2 regions of the Thermosynechococcus sp. HY596 genome follow, and region 2 is predicted to be linked to the other one. Evidence: riboswitches for the same ligand, from Rfam matches in the RefSeq annotation. Region 2 holds a riboswitch; the other holds the start of a gene.
The links. A riboswitch is a leader RNA that binds a small molecule or an ion and turns the genes downstream of it on or off. The one in region 2 is predicted to bind cobalamin.
Positions count from the first base shown of each region.

Region 1: another riboswitch for cobalamin. It lies ahead of metE (5-methyltetrahydropteroyltriglutamate--homocysteine S-methyltransferase); the one in region 2 lies ahead of QYC28_RS09050 (sirohydrochlorin chelatase).

Region 1 is NZ_CP130346.1:915,427-923,069, forward strand. Features, by position in the region: gene QYC28_RS04640 (glycosyltransferase) at 1-751, shown strand, start outside; gene QYC28_RS04645 (SufE family protein) at 869-1,312, opposite strand; cobalamin riboswitch at 1,464-1,609, shown strand; gene metE (5-methyltetrahydropteroyltriglutamate--homocysteine S-methyltransferase) at 1,900-4,152, shown strand; gene QYC28_RS04655 (His/Gly/Thr/Pro-type tRNA ligase C-terminal domain-containing protein) at 4,322-4,558, shown strand; partial or broken gene QYC28_RS13250 (nitroreductase family protein) at 4,687-4,905, shown strand; gene QYC28_RS13255 (hypothetical protein) at 4,988-5,605, opposite strand; gene QYC28_RS04670 (NAD(P)H-dependent oxidoreductase) at 5,882-6,538, shown strand; gene QYC28_RS04675 (GNAT family N-acetyltransferase) at 6,710-7,216, shown strand; gene QYC28_RS04680 (DUF5340 domain-containing protein) at 7,261-7,527, shown strand; gene menA (2-carboxy-1,4-naphthoquinone phytyltransferase) at 7,515-7,643, opposite strand, start outside.
Region 2 is NZ_CP130346.1:1,820,736-1,828,378, forward strand. Features, by position in the region: gene QYC28_RS09025 (DUF2232 domain-containing protein) at 1-522, opposite strand, end outside; gene egtC (ergothioneine biosynthesis protein EgtC) at 684-1,445, shown strand; gene QYC28_RS09035 (SUMF1/EgtB/PvdO family nonheme iron enzyme) at 1,453-2,565, shown strand; gene QYC28_RS09040 (hypothetical protein) at 2,728-3,144, shown strand; gene QYC28_RS09045 (peptide ligase PGM1-related protein) at 3,275-4,801, shown strand; cobalamin riboswitch at 4,837-4,978, shown strand; gene QYC28_RS09050 (sirohydrochlorin chelatase) at 5,011-6,033, shown strand; gene QYC28_RS09055 (2-isopropylmalate synthase) at 6,107-7,643, shown strand, end outside.

The sequences.
Region 1 (7,643 bases), 910 kb from region 2:
AACTCTCAATGTCGAAGATACGATTACTCGAACCATTAAAAGCCTTCAAGGTCAAACGGATAAAAACTTTGAATGGATTATTGGAGATGGTGCTTCAACTGATAGTACCATTAGTATTATTCAGTCTACAAAGGGCTTAAATATAAAAATTATCTCAGAACCAGATTTTAGTTTATATCATGCGATCAATAAATCGCTTAAAATTGCAAGTGGAGATTATTATCTTGTTTTAGGTGCTGGAGATTTACTAGAACAGAATGCAATAGAGTTGTTTAGAAAAGCTACTTGCTCTACGAAAGCAGATATACTATCAGCACATGTGTGGTTAGGTAAACGATTAAGGCGCCCTAATAGAGGAAGACCGTATTTGTTTTCAGCCGGAGCCTACATATCTTCCCATGCTGTTGGTACTCTAATTAAAACCGATCTTCATAGGCAACTAGGATACTATTCCTATAGATTTCCAGTTGGCGCAGACTACTTCTTTATCAAAACTGCTATTCAAAATGGCTGTAAGTTTCACGGATGCGATTTTATTGCCGGAGAATTTATGCTTGGCGGTATTTCATCAACTGATAAATTATCAGTTGTATGTGATGTCTTCCGTTTACAGGTAGAAACTGGAAAAAACTTGCTTTTACAAATATTAATTCTTATTTGTGCTTTATTTATTCGAGTTGTTATTCCTAAGTACATACCTTCTCTAATATGGGGTACAAGCAGAAGTGTTAAATCCTTAAACGAAGCTTAATGTCCCCGTTGTGTGGATTGCTGCGTCATCCTACAACTAAGGGATTATCCTCCTTCGTAAAGGTGTTCTCTAGCAACCAGTCCAGCTTTTGCTGCTGTAGTCCCATCAGCTGAGGCTTTAAGTGTGACACGAAGTCTCGGCCAAGTGATACGCTAGGGCTTTCATCGTTCGAAAAATGTTGTAAAAGCCATTGGCTCGCGAGGGGGTTAAGCTGACATTTAGTCCGGTTTGCTGAATAAAGTCAGGTTTTAACTGCAGGATTTCTGCGGGTGTCAACCCACTCAACCCTTCGACCAATAGCCCCACCAATCCCTTCGTTACCTGAGCGTCAGAATCCCCCTGAAAAATCACCTTGCCCTGCTCTAAAGAGGCTTTCACGTACACTTGGGAGACACAGCCGGGCACGCGGTTGGCGGCGACCTTCTGCTCCTCAGGAAATGGCGGCAGGCGCTTTGCAAAGCTCAGCAAGTATTCATAGCGCCGCTTTGGATCTGAGATCTGTTGGAACCGCTGAACAATGCGATCGAGGGAAGCCGGTAAAGGCTGGCAGGCAGAGGGCATATTGACTTAGAAGAACGCTGCTGAGAAAAATGATAACCATTTCTGATTTTACCCTCAGCAGTTGCACAATAACGGCAGCAGTCAACCTAGGGGCAGCTTTTCATGCCAATAGACCGCCGTGCTCTTACCCTTAACTCGTAACTTGTGTTAGCCTTTAATGTACTTACTCGGTTCTGGTGGGGATCAGCCATCAGACGCAAGGGGGAAAGTGCAGTGCAAATCTGCCGCTGTCCCGCAGCTGTGATGAGAGGCACTACTCTCTCAGTCAGAATGCCCGCCGAGTTGTGAATGTCGTTATGCCAACATCTGCGAGGTACAGATGATGTTCTTCATGCTTCAATTTTCATTAATTTGCCTAGGTAAAGACCCCCCCTACCGCCCTTTTCTGGCAAGGTTCCTGCCGTTACTGTAGCACAAGTGATTTTGGAGATTTTCAAGTACCTACAAGCACCTAGACAAGGGCTCCTCTTGCAGTGACCCACGCTAGGTTCTGCTGATGATACTGGAAGTGCACTGCTTGTTGGACTGAAAACAGCCAGCTTTCATTGTCTATTGAGAGAACTGTCAAAACTCAGGGTACCATAACAATGACCATTCAGACTGCAACGCTAGGCTACCCCCGTATTGGTAAAAATCGCGAGCTGAAAAAGGCATTGGAAGCCTTTTGGAATGGTAAATCCAATCAAGAAAATTTACTACAAACGGTTCAAGATATTGAATTGGCAAATTGGCAAACGCAACTGCAGGCTGGCATTGATCGCATTGGCGTTGGCGATACCAGTTTTTACGATCCCGTTCTCGACTGGAGTGTCCGCCTCGGCCTCATCCCACAGCGGTATCAAGCCTTTACAGGGTTGGAGCAATACTTTGCAATGGCTCGCGGTCGAGAGGGAATTCCAGCCCTTGAGATGACCAAATGGTTTGACACCAACTATCACTACTTGGTTCCCGAAATGAGTCAGCCTCTTCAGGCAGCAGACTTTAGTGATTTTCTGGGGATCATCGGTCGCGCCCAAAAGGTCTTGGGCGATCGCGCCGTTCCCATGGTGCTAGGGCCTTTAACCCTGCTACGGCTGAGTCGGCTGCAGATGAATCTAGAGGAAGCGTTGTCTTGCCTAGTGGAGCGCTATCTTATCCTGTTGGCTGAATTGAAGAACCTAGGGGTGGTTGAGGTACAAATCCACGAACCTGCCTTGGTTTTTGGGGACACCAACAACTTCAGGGAATTGTATGAATCAACATTTGATGCGCTTTGTCAAGTTGGTTTGCCGATTTACCTAGTGACCTACTTTGATGATCTCGGCGCTGCCTATCCTTGGGTGGTGACGTTGCCCGTAGCCGGCATTAGTCTAGATTTTACCCGTGGGCAGAACTTGGCATTATTGCAGCAGTTTAGTTTCCCAAGGGATAAACAGCTGGGGGTGGGTATTGTGGATGCCCGAAACATTTGGAAAATTTGCCCAGAACTTGTTGTGTCAACCTTAGCAGCGATTCAGGGTATCACAACCAATATCCGGTTGCACCCCTCAGCCTCTTTACAATTCGTCCCCTACGATGCAGCACGAGAAGTGAAGTTACCAGAGCCATTGCGGCGGGTGTTGAGTTTTGCCGAACAAAAGTTGGATGAGGTGGTGCTATTGGCCCAGACGCTGCAGGAGAGTCCCAAAGCCCTTGCCCAGCACCCCCAATTAGCAGAGATTGAAGCCCAGTGGCAGGCCTTTAAGGAATTTAGGCCTGTGAATCCAGTGGTACAACAGCGGTTGCGCAATTTAACCGTCAACGATCTGAAACGGGCTATGCCCTATGAACAACGCCGCCAACTGCAGCCCACCTTACCGCTCTTTCCGACAACTACCATTGGTTCTTTTCCGCAAACCCCAGAAGTGCGGCAATTGCGGGTGAAGCTCAAGCGCGGAGAAATCACCCTTGCGGAGTACCAAGCAGCAATTGATGCTGAAATTGCCAAATGCATTCGATTGCAGGAAGAAATTGGCTTGGATGTATTGGTGCATGGCGAATTTGAACGCACCGACATGGTGGAATTCTTTGGCCAGAAGCTCACTGGTTTTGCCTTTACCGAACACGGCTGGGTGCAAAGCTATGGCAGTCGCTGTGTGCGTCCACCCATTATTTATGGGGATGTAGCGCGAACCGAGCCAATGACGGTGCGAGAGTTTAAGGTGGCGCAATCGTTGACCCAGAAAATCGTCAAGGGCATGCTGACGGGCCCTGTGACCATGATTAACTGGTCCTTTACCCGCACCGATATTCCGCGGAGCGAACAGGCGATGCAGATTGCCCTGGCTCTACGGGATGAAGTGGCCGATTTAGAAGCTGCTGGGGCAAAGATTATCCAGATTGATGAACCCGCTTTACGGGAAGGATTACCCCTCAAGCCGGAACGTTGGCAGGAGTACTTGGCTTGGGCCGTCGATGCGTTTCGGTTGGCGGCTGGTGTGGCTAAGCCAGAAACCCAAATTCATACCCACATGTGCTATTCGGAGTTTGGCGACATTATTCAACATATCGAGCGCCTAGATGCAGATGTGTTGTCCATTGAAAATAGCCGCAGTAACAATGAAACGCTGTTTGAAATTACTGATGCCGGCTATCAACAGCAGGTGGGCAATGGTGTTTATGATGTTCATAGTCCGGCAGTTCCCACTGTTGAGCAGATGGTTCAGCAGCTGGAGACTGCGATCGCCCATCTACCCAGTGACCAGATTTGGGTTAACCCAGACTGCGGTCTGAAAACCCGTCGCTGGGAGGAAGTGATTCCCTCACTGAAAAACATGGTGGCAGCCGCCCAGCAATTGCGAGGGGCTCGTCTTACCAACTGAGGATCTGTTGTTGCTGCCAGCGCACCGTTGCCCCCTTAAAATCGCAGGATTTTTCCACCACTCAAAACTGCGTTTCCATTCCTGCCATTGGCGGGGCAATGCTTGTAAGAAGGCTGCGCCATGCCTAAAGACCTGCTCCATGATTGGTAGGGGCACCTGACCTCGGCTGATGGGACATCCGCATGAGTGTGAATCGTACGGGCGATCGCTAGGTCAACAAATCCGCAATGCTGAAACCCAGAAAATTCCTGTGATGGGCATTATCGGTGCCAAGGAAGTCGAAAGCGAGACCGTAAGTATCCGCACCCGTGCAGCAAAAGATGTCAGCGCTTTCCCTGTTAAGGAACTGGTTGAAAAACTCACCTCTGCCATGACTGCGATGGATGCCGATATTCAGTGGCAATAGTGGGCAATTGATCTACAGGGCAGTTGACCTCGCCTTTAATAGTTTGTCAAAATGAGCGGCGAGTGGTTTTCGCGATCGCGTAGCGTACCCTTCGGGTAATCGCTCTAATCAATTCTCTAGGGAACAGAATGACTGAAGCACCGATTTCACCAACAACGGTTTTGCAACAACTGCAATGGCGCTACGCCACGAAGAAATTTGACCCCAATCGCAAAATTCCTGCGGATCTGTGGCAAACACTTCTACAAAGTCTGGTACTGGCTCCTTCTTCCTTTGGCCTGCAACCGTGGAAGTTTTACGTCATTGAGACGCCTGAGCTACGCCAAGCCCTGCTCCCCCACACTTGGAATCTGATCGCTACCTTGCACGGCAAGCTGACTCAACCGCGGGTCACATTTCCAAAACTAGGGAGTGCAAATGACAACAACCTTAGGGTTGACCTTGGGATAGGGCTAATAAATTCTGTTCACACTCCTGAAAAACAAAGGACAAAATGCCTAGGACTTGGGGGAGATTGCCAATGGCATATAGCTCAGAGCCGTACACCGCTCCTGCCAGCGTTAATTTGTAGAATTGCCACCCTTCTCCATTGGTTACAATACCATAAATATCCAAATTTCGATCAATTTCTTTGTTGTTGTATTGGCAGGCTTTCATCTCTGGCAAGCACTGCGCAAGTCCCTGCTCAAAATCATCCCTCTTGGCCTCGACAATGCAAACAAATGGCGCTTCTAAATAGGCCTTGCGTTCTGCCACCAAATAGTCCACATACCCAGTGGTTTGCTCATCGGATAGGGGGGCTGACTTCCAAATTTTCAAGTGCTTAAACTGCCGTAGGGACTCTTGGCAAATGACATCAATTAAGAGTTTTTTTGATTCCTCGCTGCTGCGTAGATCAAAGACTTCAGAAATTTGCCGCAGGTTTTCCTCAAAAAACTCACTGGGGGCGATTGGTGTCACAGACAGCTTCCAAGGAATGATTTCTTGAATACCTAGGTACTTGAAAGCTTCAGCGTAAGTAAAGCTGGAAAAATGCTTCTTTTTCATCGGTAGGCTTCCTGTAAGCGGTCTTGCAGCTCTGGCAATAAAGATTGCTCTATGTTGTCATAAATGCGTGACATTCTGGGGATTCTCCTCTAGCCGGTGATGGCGGTGAGGCGTACCCAATATTTTACGCAATAAATTTGATGACAGAATTGCCCTCAACACAGGAGAGAGGTTGACCTTACCCTCATGGTTTGTCAAAATGAGCGGCGAGTGGTTTTCGCGATCGCGTAGCGTACCCTTCGGGTAATCGCTCTAATCAATTCTCTAGGGAACAGAATGACTGAAGCACCGATTTCACCAACAACGGTTTTGCAACAACTGCAATGGCGCTACGCCACGAAGAAATTTGACCCCAATCGCAAAATTCCTGCGGATCTGTGGCAAACACTTCTACAAAGTCTGGTACTGGCTCCTTCTTCCTTTGGCCTGCAACCGTGGAAGTTTTACGTCATTGAGACGCCTGAGCTACGCCAAGCCCTGCTCCCCCACACTTGGAATCAACGACAGGTGGTGGATGCCTCCCACTTAGTGGTATTTGCCATTAAAACCAATCTCAATGCTACGGACGTTGATCGCTACCTTGCACGGCAAGCGGAAGTCCACCAAACCGCAGTGGAAAATCTGCAAAAGTATGGGGACTTGGTCAAGGGCTTTTTGCACTCACCCCCCTACCCCCTCAATGTTGATGAATGGTCAACCCGCCAAGTCTATATTGCTTTGGGTCAGTTTATGGTGACGGCGGCGCTGCTGGGCATTGACACCTGCCCGATGGAGGGTTTCTTGCCCCAAGAATATGATCGCCTTCTCGGTCTATCTACCCAAGGTTATCATGCCGTCGTTCTATGTGCAGCGGGCTATCGAGCGGCCGATGACAACTATGCGACTTTGCCCAAGGTACGCTATCCCCTAGAGGCAGTCGTGGAAGTGCGCTAAGGTTCACGAATTGACCCCGCTGGACATAGGCTAAGCTAGAAATAGCTCGGTACTCGCCTTTGTATGTCTTTGCACACCGATGATCCCATTGACCACAATTTAGTTGATTTAGAAATCGTTCCCGCCAAAGAAGAAGAGCGCTCTGAACCCACTAACATCATTATTCGCGAGATGGGCATTGATGACATTGCCCCCGTGTTTCACCTTGGCGAGGAACTCTTCACCAGTGATCTGTATCCCTCGCTCTATCGCATCTGGGATGAGTGGGAGGTCATTGGTTTCTATAACACCGATCCCGAATACTGTCTGGTGGCCGAGGCGGATTCTCAGGTGGTCGGGTTCATCTTGGGCACCATTATTAGCAAAGCCCCATGGGTGTATGGCTACATTAACTGGCTGGGGGTGCATCCCCACTATCAGCGGCGGGGCATTGCCGATAAGCTGGTGGATAAGCTCATCGAGCGGATGATTGAGGAGGGGGCGCGATTTATGCTGGTGGATACCGATCCGGCCAACACGCCCGCAGTAAAGTTTTTTACCCGTAAGGGTTTTGGCAATCCGCGGCGGCATGTCTTTTTTTCGTTAAACTTAACCAAGCACGAAATCTATGGCCGGCTGATTGCCTACGAGCGCGATCGCTCCGAGCGGTTGACCTATCGCCGTCCCCGCCGCCGCTAGAAAGCTGAAATCTAGATAGTCGTTCCTTGGAGGTGTCTGCCTTGGTGACTCTTTCTTCTGCCCCCTCAGATGAGATTCCTGTTCCTGCCCACATCCATTACGAGCTAGTGCTGCAAATTTTGGAACAGGTCTCGTTGCCCGCCCTCCCTCCCCACTCCAGTGGTTACCAGCAACTCCATAGCGCTGCTATTCATCTACGCAAAGCCCTGCGGCTACAAAAGCAGTTTGAGGAGGAATGGCAATTGAGGGGTGGCAGTGTGGAGTACCAATGGTCGCTGAATCGCGATCGCCCCCCAGCTCAGAGCAAGTAACCCAATCCCAAGAGCAAGCTACTCCAAAAGTGCAGTTGCACCGCAATAAATTTCGAGTTCTTCATCTGCTCAGGGACACTGTGAAATTGCGCCATCCGCTGGCACAAATAAATCGC
Region 2 (7,643 bases):
GACCAGTACCCAATCAATGAAATTCGTGACCTGCTGATTGAAGTAAATCCAGAGGTTTTCCCCGAGCAGAATGGACACAAGGCTAATCTGAAAGAAAAATCCTGCGGTGCCAATCACTGCGCCACTGAGGATGGAACGTCCCCAGCCTTCTTTTTTGGCCCAACAGCCGCCAAAAATGACCCCCATCATGCCGTGGGGCAAGAGAAATTGCAGACTGCGGGGTGGCCCCATCAACACAGAAAGGAGCAAGGCACTGACAATGGCCGCCATCCAAGCGGCGCGGCGATTCCAGCGTAAATAAACGAGGGCGATGGGAATCGGAAAAAACAGGCGCAAGACTGGACCAATGGGCAAATAAAAGTTAATCACCCACAGCAGGGCAGCGGTACTGGCAAGGAAGGCTGTTTCTGTGATCACCAAGGTGCGCTGAATTTGCGATCGCCCCAAGGCTTGGGACTGCTCAGGGGGCACAATGGCTTCGACGTCGGGAAAATCATCCTCTAGGGAATCCGTTGGGTTCATTGATTGCAGATAACCTTTTTTCTCTACACTCTAGCAAGCTTTACTGCCAGCTCTCAAACTGGATATAGCGCCCTGAAAAATCCTTTGCTGAAAGTTAGAATCGGGGGTAAGGTATTCCTATCAAACTTACATGTTAATTTATGTGCCGTCTTTATGCCTATATGGGGCGCAAAACGTCCCTTGCCCATGCCTTGGTGGATGCTCCCCATTCCCTGTTGGTGCAAAGTTATCAACCCCGCGAAATGACGGCGGGACTCTTAAATGCCGATGGCTTTGGGGTGGGCTGGTATGCTGCCCGCCAAGATGTGCCCCCCTTTCTTTATCGGCAAACGATGCCCATGTGGCATGATATTAACTTTACTGAGCATTTAAGCCGCTACATTGAATCTGCCTGTTTTTTGGCCAATGTCCGCAGTGCCACACCGGGTCAACCCGTGCAAATGACGAATACGCAGCCCTTTCGCTGGGGACGCTGGCTGGGGGTGCACAATGGCTTTATCGAGAACTTTCGCCAAACCCTCTACCGCCCTATGCGCGATCGCCTGTCGGATATTTGTTACAACATTGTTGAAGGCTCTACAGACTCTGAGCACCTGTTTGCCCTCTTCTGCAATGAATTGGTGTTGAATCCGCAACTGTCACCGTTGATGGTACTGCGGCAAACACTGCAAATTGTTTTTTCCCTAGCGCAGGCAGCGCGTACCAGTGTTAGTGCCGCCATGATTCTGACTGATGGCGTCTATATTCTCGCCACCCGCTGTGCGCGGGGCACACCACCCCCCACCCTGTACTGGAGTCAGGATGCCGAGAAAATTCAGCTCACCTCAGAGCCGGTAGATCAGCAAACGGAGTGGTATCTTTTACCGGAAAATAAATTGCTGTTGATGAGTTTGCAGAGTGAACCAGAAATTTACGCCTTCTGAGATATCAGTGCCTTTTAATCCCTTGGATCGGGGAACTTTTTGGCAAGCCTTTCAGAACCAGCGGCAATTTACACGCCAACTTGTGGCTGAGTTGAGCGAGGCCGTCCTTTGTGCGCAGCCCCATCCCCTCTATAGCCCTGTGGGATGGCATTTGGGACACATTGGCTACACAGAAGCCTTTTGGCTGTTGCCAGAATCCTCAGGGGTGAGCGATCGCGATCGCTATTGGTATGCCGCCGATGGCCGCCCCAAGGCCGAACGACAGCATCTACCGCCGCGTGGCCAGCTACTTGACTACTTAGCAGAGATTCGCCAAAAGACGGGCGATCGCCTCTACAGCCTTAGCGACGAGCAGTGGCAACGAGAACTCCGCCTCTGGTGGTGGATTTTGCAGCATGAAGCCCAACACAGTGAAACGATGCAAATGGTGCTGGCGATGCAGGGGATTGTGACCACATTACCCCCTAACCTATCGCTGCCACAGGATCACCAACGAATTCCCGCTGGGGGGTATGTCATTGGCAGTGAAGACCTCTTAGCCCTTGATAACGAGCAGCCAGTCCAGAGTGTCGAACTACTTCCTTTTACGATTGATGCGGCACCGCTGACCTGGCGGGAATTTCTCACCTTTGTGGAAGCGGGTGGTTATCAGCGGCGGGAATGGTGGTCCAGCAGTGGTTGGGAATGGCGAGAGGCAGAGGAAATTGCCTCACCGTTTTACCCGATTCCTGAGAACCTAGACTTACCCATGTGGGGACTTAGTTTCTACGAAGCCGAAGCCTATGGCCATTTCCAAGGCAAACGTCTCCCCAGTGAACGGGAATGGGAAATTGCTGCTCAGCAGGGACTCTTGAATCAGGGCTACGTTTGGGAGTGGACGCAAAGTCCCTTTGCCCCCTATCCGGGGTTCCAGAGCTATCCCTACCGGGGGTATTCTGCCCCCTACTTTGATGGCGAGCATTTTGTCCTAAAAGGCGGTAGTCACTGGACGCGCCCCATTCTCAAGCGACCCTCATTTCGCAATTGGTATAGCCGCACCACCCGTGAGGTGTTTGCTGGAGCGCGCTACGTTCACCAAGAAACAATCTCTACACCAAGGGACACTGATGCCCAAATTTGAACATGTTTAGCCTGCACTCTCCCCTCCGCGCGTCAGCAGGTGGTGTGAGCTTCATGTTTTGTGCTGCGGTTCTCATCCATCTTGTGATCGCCTTCACTGGGATTCTTCCTAGGCTCCGCCAAGATTGAATCATCACCCCTTCTCTGGAGCGTGAGCCACATCATGAAACGCTTATCTCTTTCCACCTTGCTACTGCTCACTGGGACACTCACTCAAACTAGCGGAGCTTTGGCTCTACCCACGGCAACGCTGCAAGGCCGCATTTTTTTTGGCGATCAAATGGGCAATGTTGCACCGGCTGCCTGCTCAGCGATTCGAGTTGTTGCTAAACCGCAAAATTTACCGCCCATCAAGGTATTTGCTACTGGTCCTGCCGCTGGTGCTCAGGATGGTCAATGTACCTTTAAGATGACTAATGTGCCAGCAGGTGTTCCCATTGAATTAAGCGCCGTTTACAGCGATTTGCTCTCCTATCCCGAAAAAACGTACCCCAGTCCTGCCGGCAAGTGGCAAAATCCCTTTGTTCTGCGCCCCGCTCAGGTGCATGTCAGGTACATTGAACTTGATGGCAAACCTTAGTTTGTTGGCTATTGAAGCTGAGCAAACGAAGCACCGTTCCTCAGTAAAGAAAGTTTGAACAAGATGACCCCCAAGCGATGAGTGCGACTCAAACTCCCTAAACTAGGGACAAGGGCATAGGGGCGTTTTGATGTCAATTGCTGAGGAATTCCGCCAACTGCAAACGCAACTCTTGGAGTGCTGGGACGGGACAGAAACGTTTATTCCTGAACTGCCCAAGGGTCCCGGCGGTATTGAGCGCGATATTGTGGTGGTGCCTTCCCTGAGCTTTCCCCAACCGGAGCTGGCCAAGATCACCGGCTACACCCACTACGAGGAGCGGCAACTCTATACGCTGATCCAGTTGCGGAATCCGCGTACCCGCATGATCTACGTGACGTCCCAGCCGCTGCACCCCAGCATTATTGACTATTATCTGGATTTACTCCCCGGCGTACCCAGTTCCCATGCCCGCGATCGCCTGCTGCTGCTGGCCACCTACGATCGCTCCGATAAACCCTTGACTGCGAAAATTTTAGAGCGGCCTCGCCTTTTGGAGCGTATTCGTCAAGCCCTGCGTCCCAACCAAGCCTACATGGTGTGTTTTAACTCCACCCCTTTGGAGCGGGAACTGGCGGTACGCTTAGGTATTCCCCTCTACTCGACGGATCCCGACCTCCTCTACTGGGGAACCAAGGCGGGCAGTCGGGAACTTTTTGCGGCCGCAGGCATTCCCCATCCGATGGGCAGCGGTTTTTTGCAGGGGGTACCGGAACTGGTGCGCGCGATCGCTCACCTCCAAGAGAAATCTCCTGAACTGCAACGGGTAGTGGTGAAACTCAATGAGGCTTTTTCCGGAGAAGGCAATGCTCTTCTTGATCTGCGCCCACTGCGCCCCCTTGGCAGCCCACACACCCCCGATCATCTACAACGGATTGAAAATAGCCTAGAGGAGATGGTCTTTCAGGCGCCTAATGAAACTTGGCTCTCCTATCGGCAGCGATTTATGGATCTGGGTGGCATTGTCGAAGCCTTTGTGGAAGGTGCTGTCAAGCGATCGCCCAGTGTCCAAGGCTGCATTACCCCCAAAGGCAGTGTTGAAATCGTCTCCACCCATGAGCAATTACTCAATGCCCCCACAGGTCAAATTTTCATTGGCTGTGAATTTCCCGCCCATGCCGACTATCGCCAACAACTCCAAGAATTGGGGCAAAAGGTAGGGACGTACTTGGCACAGCAGGGGGTGATCGGCTGTTTTGGTGTGGACGTTGTTGCCACCCAGACAACAGCAGGGTGGGAGCTTTACGCCATTGAAATTAACTTGCGCAAGGGTGGTACTACGCACCCCTTTATGACCTTAAAATTCCTCACCGATGGCCACTATGAGCTAGACTCTGGACTGTTTTACAGCAAGCACCGCCGTCCCAAGTATTACATTGCCTCCGATAACCTCTGCCAACCCCACTATCGGGGTCTTTTGCCCAATGATCTCTTAGATATGATTGCCCGCTACCATCTCCACTTTGATTCCAGCACCGAAACGGGCACTGTCTTTCACCTCATGGGGGCACTCTCGGAATTTGGTAAGCTGGGTCTCGTCAGTATTGGCAACACCCCCGAAGAAGCCCAAGCCATCTACAACCAAACCATTGGCGTTCTCGATGCTGCGGCGCTATAAGTCCCTAATGTGCCCACCCCCCGCATAGACAGGGGTCTGAGAATCTCGTTACAATTGGCAACGTTCACTGTGAAGAGCAGCCTGTAGGGAAAATCCAGTGCAAGTCTGGTGCTGTGCCGCAGCTGTGATGGGGAACCCCCCTCAGCCAGAATGCCTACTTGCTGTGGTTCACTCTGTTTGCCTGCGTCGCACGGGCATGGAGTTTCAACGTGGTTGTTACGCTCAACGATTCCATTCTCAATCCCCTCGGTTTTAGCCTCGATTTACCCCCTCTCCCCCAATCTCGACCGCTTTTACTCGTCGGTCATGGGACGCGCGATCCGGAAGGTCGCCAAGCATTTTTGGACTTTGCCCAAGCCTATTATCAACTGGATCCCTGCCGGCCTGTTTTTCCCTGTTTTCTGGAGTTAACGGAACCCTCGATTTTTGAAGTGCTCAGCCAGTGTGCTGCCGCAGGCCATACAGACTTGTCAGTGCTGCCAGTTTTACTCTTTGCTGCTCGCCACAATAAGTTTGATGTCACCAATGAGTTGGATTGGGCACGGCGGGCGTTTCCGCAATTGCGCTATCACTATGGCCGCCACTATGGCATTGCCCCCGAAATTTTAACCCTGTGGCGATCGCGCCTTGAACGCTTGGACACCCCAGAATTTAATCCCCAAGGCATTGGCCGCGAAGAAACCGTTCTCCTAGTGGTGGGACGCGGCTCCAGTGATCCCGATGCCAATGGCGATGTCTTTAAGCTAGCCCGCATGCTCTGGGAAGGCAGTGGCTACAAAACCGTTGAGGTCTGCTTTATTGGCATTACCCATCCCCGCCTACCCGAAGGATTTGGGCGGGCGAATCTTTACCAGCCCCGCCGCGTGATTGTTTTGCCCCACTTCATGTTTACAGGGGCATTAGTCAAGAAAATCTATACCCTTACCGCAGAAGCCCAAGCTGCCTATCCCAGTGTTGAATACGTGAACCTACCGGAAATTGGCCTGCATCCGCAACTATTTTATCTCACGCGGCAGCGGGAAATTGAAACCCATACGGGGCAGGTGGCCATGAACTGTGAAGCCTGCAAATTCCGCTTGGTGGCAGGCCATAGCCATCATCACCACCATCATCAGGATCATGAGCACCCCTCCCACAGCCATGATCACGGGGGGCATCACCCTCACCATGGATCAACCGTGGACTTGGATCACTTGCCCAGTTATCACCAACGCATTTGGCAAGTTCCCTAGACATTGCTTCCCAGCGAAAATGTTAGAGTAGAAATAATTGCTACTCTTTCTCAAGCTTGAATGGGGCTTGTCTATGCGCATTAAATATCCTCCCCAGACCGTTGATCGGGTGTTGATTTTTGATACCACCCTGCGGGACGGTGAACAGTCGCCGGGTGCCTCGCTGAATGTGGATGAAAAACTCACGATCGCCCGTCAACTGGCCCGACTGGGGGTGGATATTATTGAAGCAGGCTTTCCCTTTGCCAGTCCCGGCGACTTTGAAGCCGTACAGCGGATTGCTGAAACCGTGGGCACCGAAACGGGGCCTGTGATCTGTGGCTTGGCTCGTGCCACCCGCCAAGATATTGAAGCCGCCGCAAAAGCCCTCAAACCCGCCTACTATCCCCGCATTCACACTTTCATTGCCACCTCGGACATTCACCTAGAGTACAAACTGAAGAAAACCCGCGCTGAGGTACTGGAAATTGCCCCCGAAATGGTGGCCTATGCCAAGTCCTTTGTGGATGATGTTGAGTTTTCCCCTGAGGATGCCGGGCGTTCGGATCCTGAGTTTCTCTATCAAGTTTTGGAGCGGGTGATTGACGCCGGTGCCACAACAATTAACATTCCCGACACCGTGGGGTACACCACCCCCGCCGAATTTGGTGCCCTGATCAAAGGCATCAAGGAAAACGTGCCGAATATTGATCGTGCCGTCATTTCAGTCCATGGTCACAACGACCTAGGCTTGGCCGTTGCCAACTTCCTTGAGGCTGTGAAAAATGGGGCACGGCAACTGGAGTGTACGGTTAACGGCATTGGGGAGCGCGCCGGCAATGCTGCCCTTGAGGAATTGGTGATGGCTCTCTATGTGCGGCGGCAGTATTTTAACCCCTTCCTTGGCCGTCCCCCTGAATCAGAAGCACCCCTGACCAATATCAACACCCGCGAAATTTACAAAACCTCCCGCTTGGTTTCAAATCTAACGGGCATGCTGATTCAGCCCAATAAGGCGATCGTCGGTGCCAACGCTTTTGCTCACCAATCAGGCATTCACCAAGATGGCGTCCTCAAGCACAAGCAAACCTATGAAATCATGGACGCCCAGCTCATTGGCCTAGCCGACAATCAAATTGTTTTGGGCAAACTCTCTGGTCGCAATGCCTTTGCCACCCGCCTGCGCGAGCTGGGCTTTGAACTCAGTGAAACGGAACTCAACAAGGCGTTTTTGCGCTTCAAGGATCTGGCCGATAAGAAAAAAGAAATCACCGACTGGGATTTGGAAGCTATTGTTAAAGATGAAACCCAAGCCATTGATGTTCAAGGCTACCAGCTGGAATTTGTGCAGGTCTCCTGTGGCGATCGCGCCCGCCCCACCGCCACCGTAACCATCCGTCTGCCCAGTGGTGAGGAGCTGACAGATGCCGCCATTGGCACAGGCCCTGTGGATGCCGTCTATCGTGCCATTAACCGCGTGGTGCAAATTCCCAATCGCCTCATTGAGTATTCCGTGCAGTCAGTGACTGCGGGAATTGATGCCATCGGCGAGGTGACCATTCGCCTGCAACACGGGGATCGCATTTACTCGGGCCATGCCGCCAATACGGATATTATTGTTGCTTCGGCTC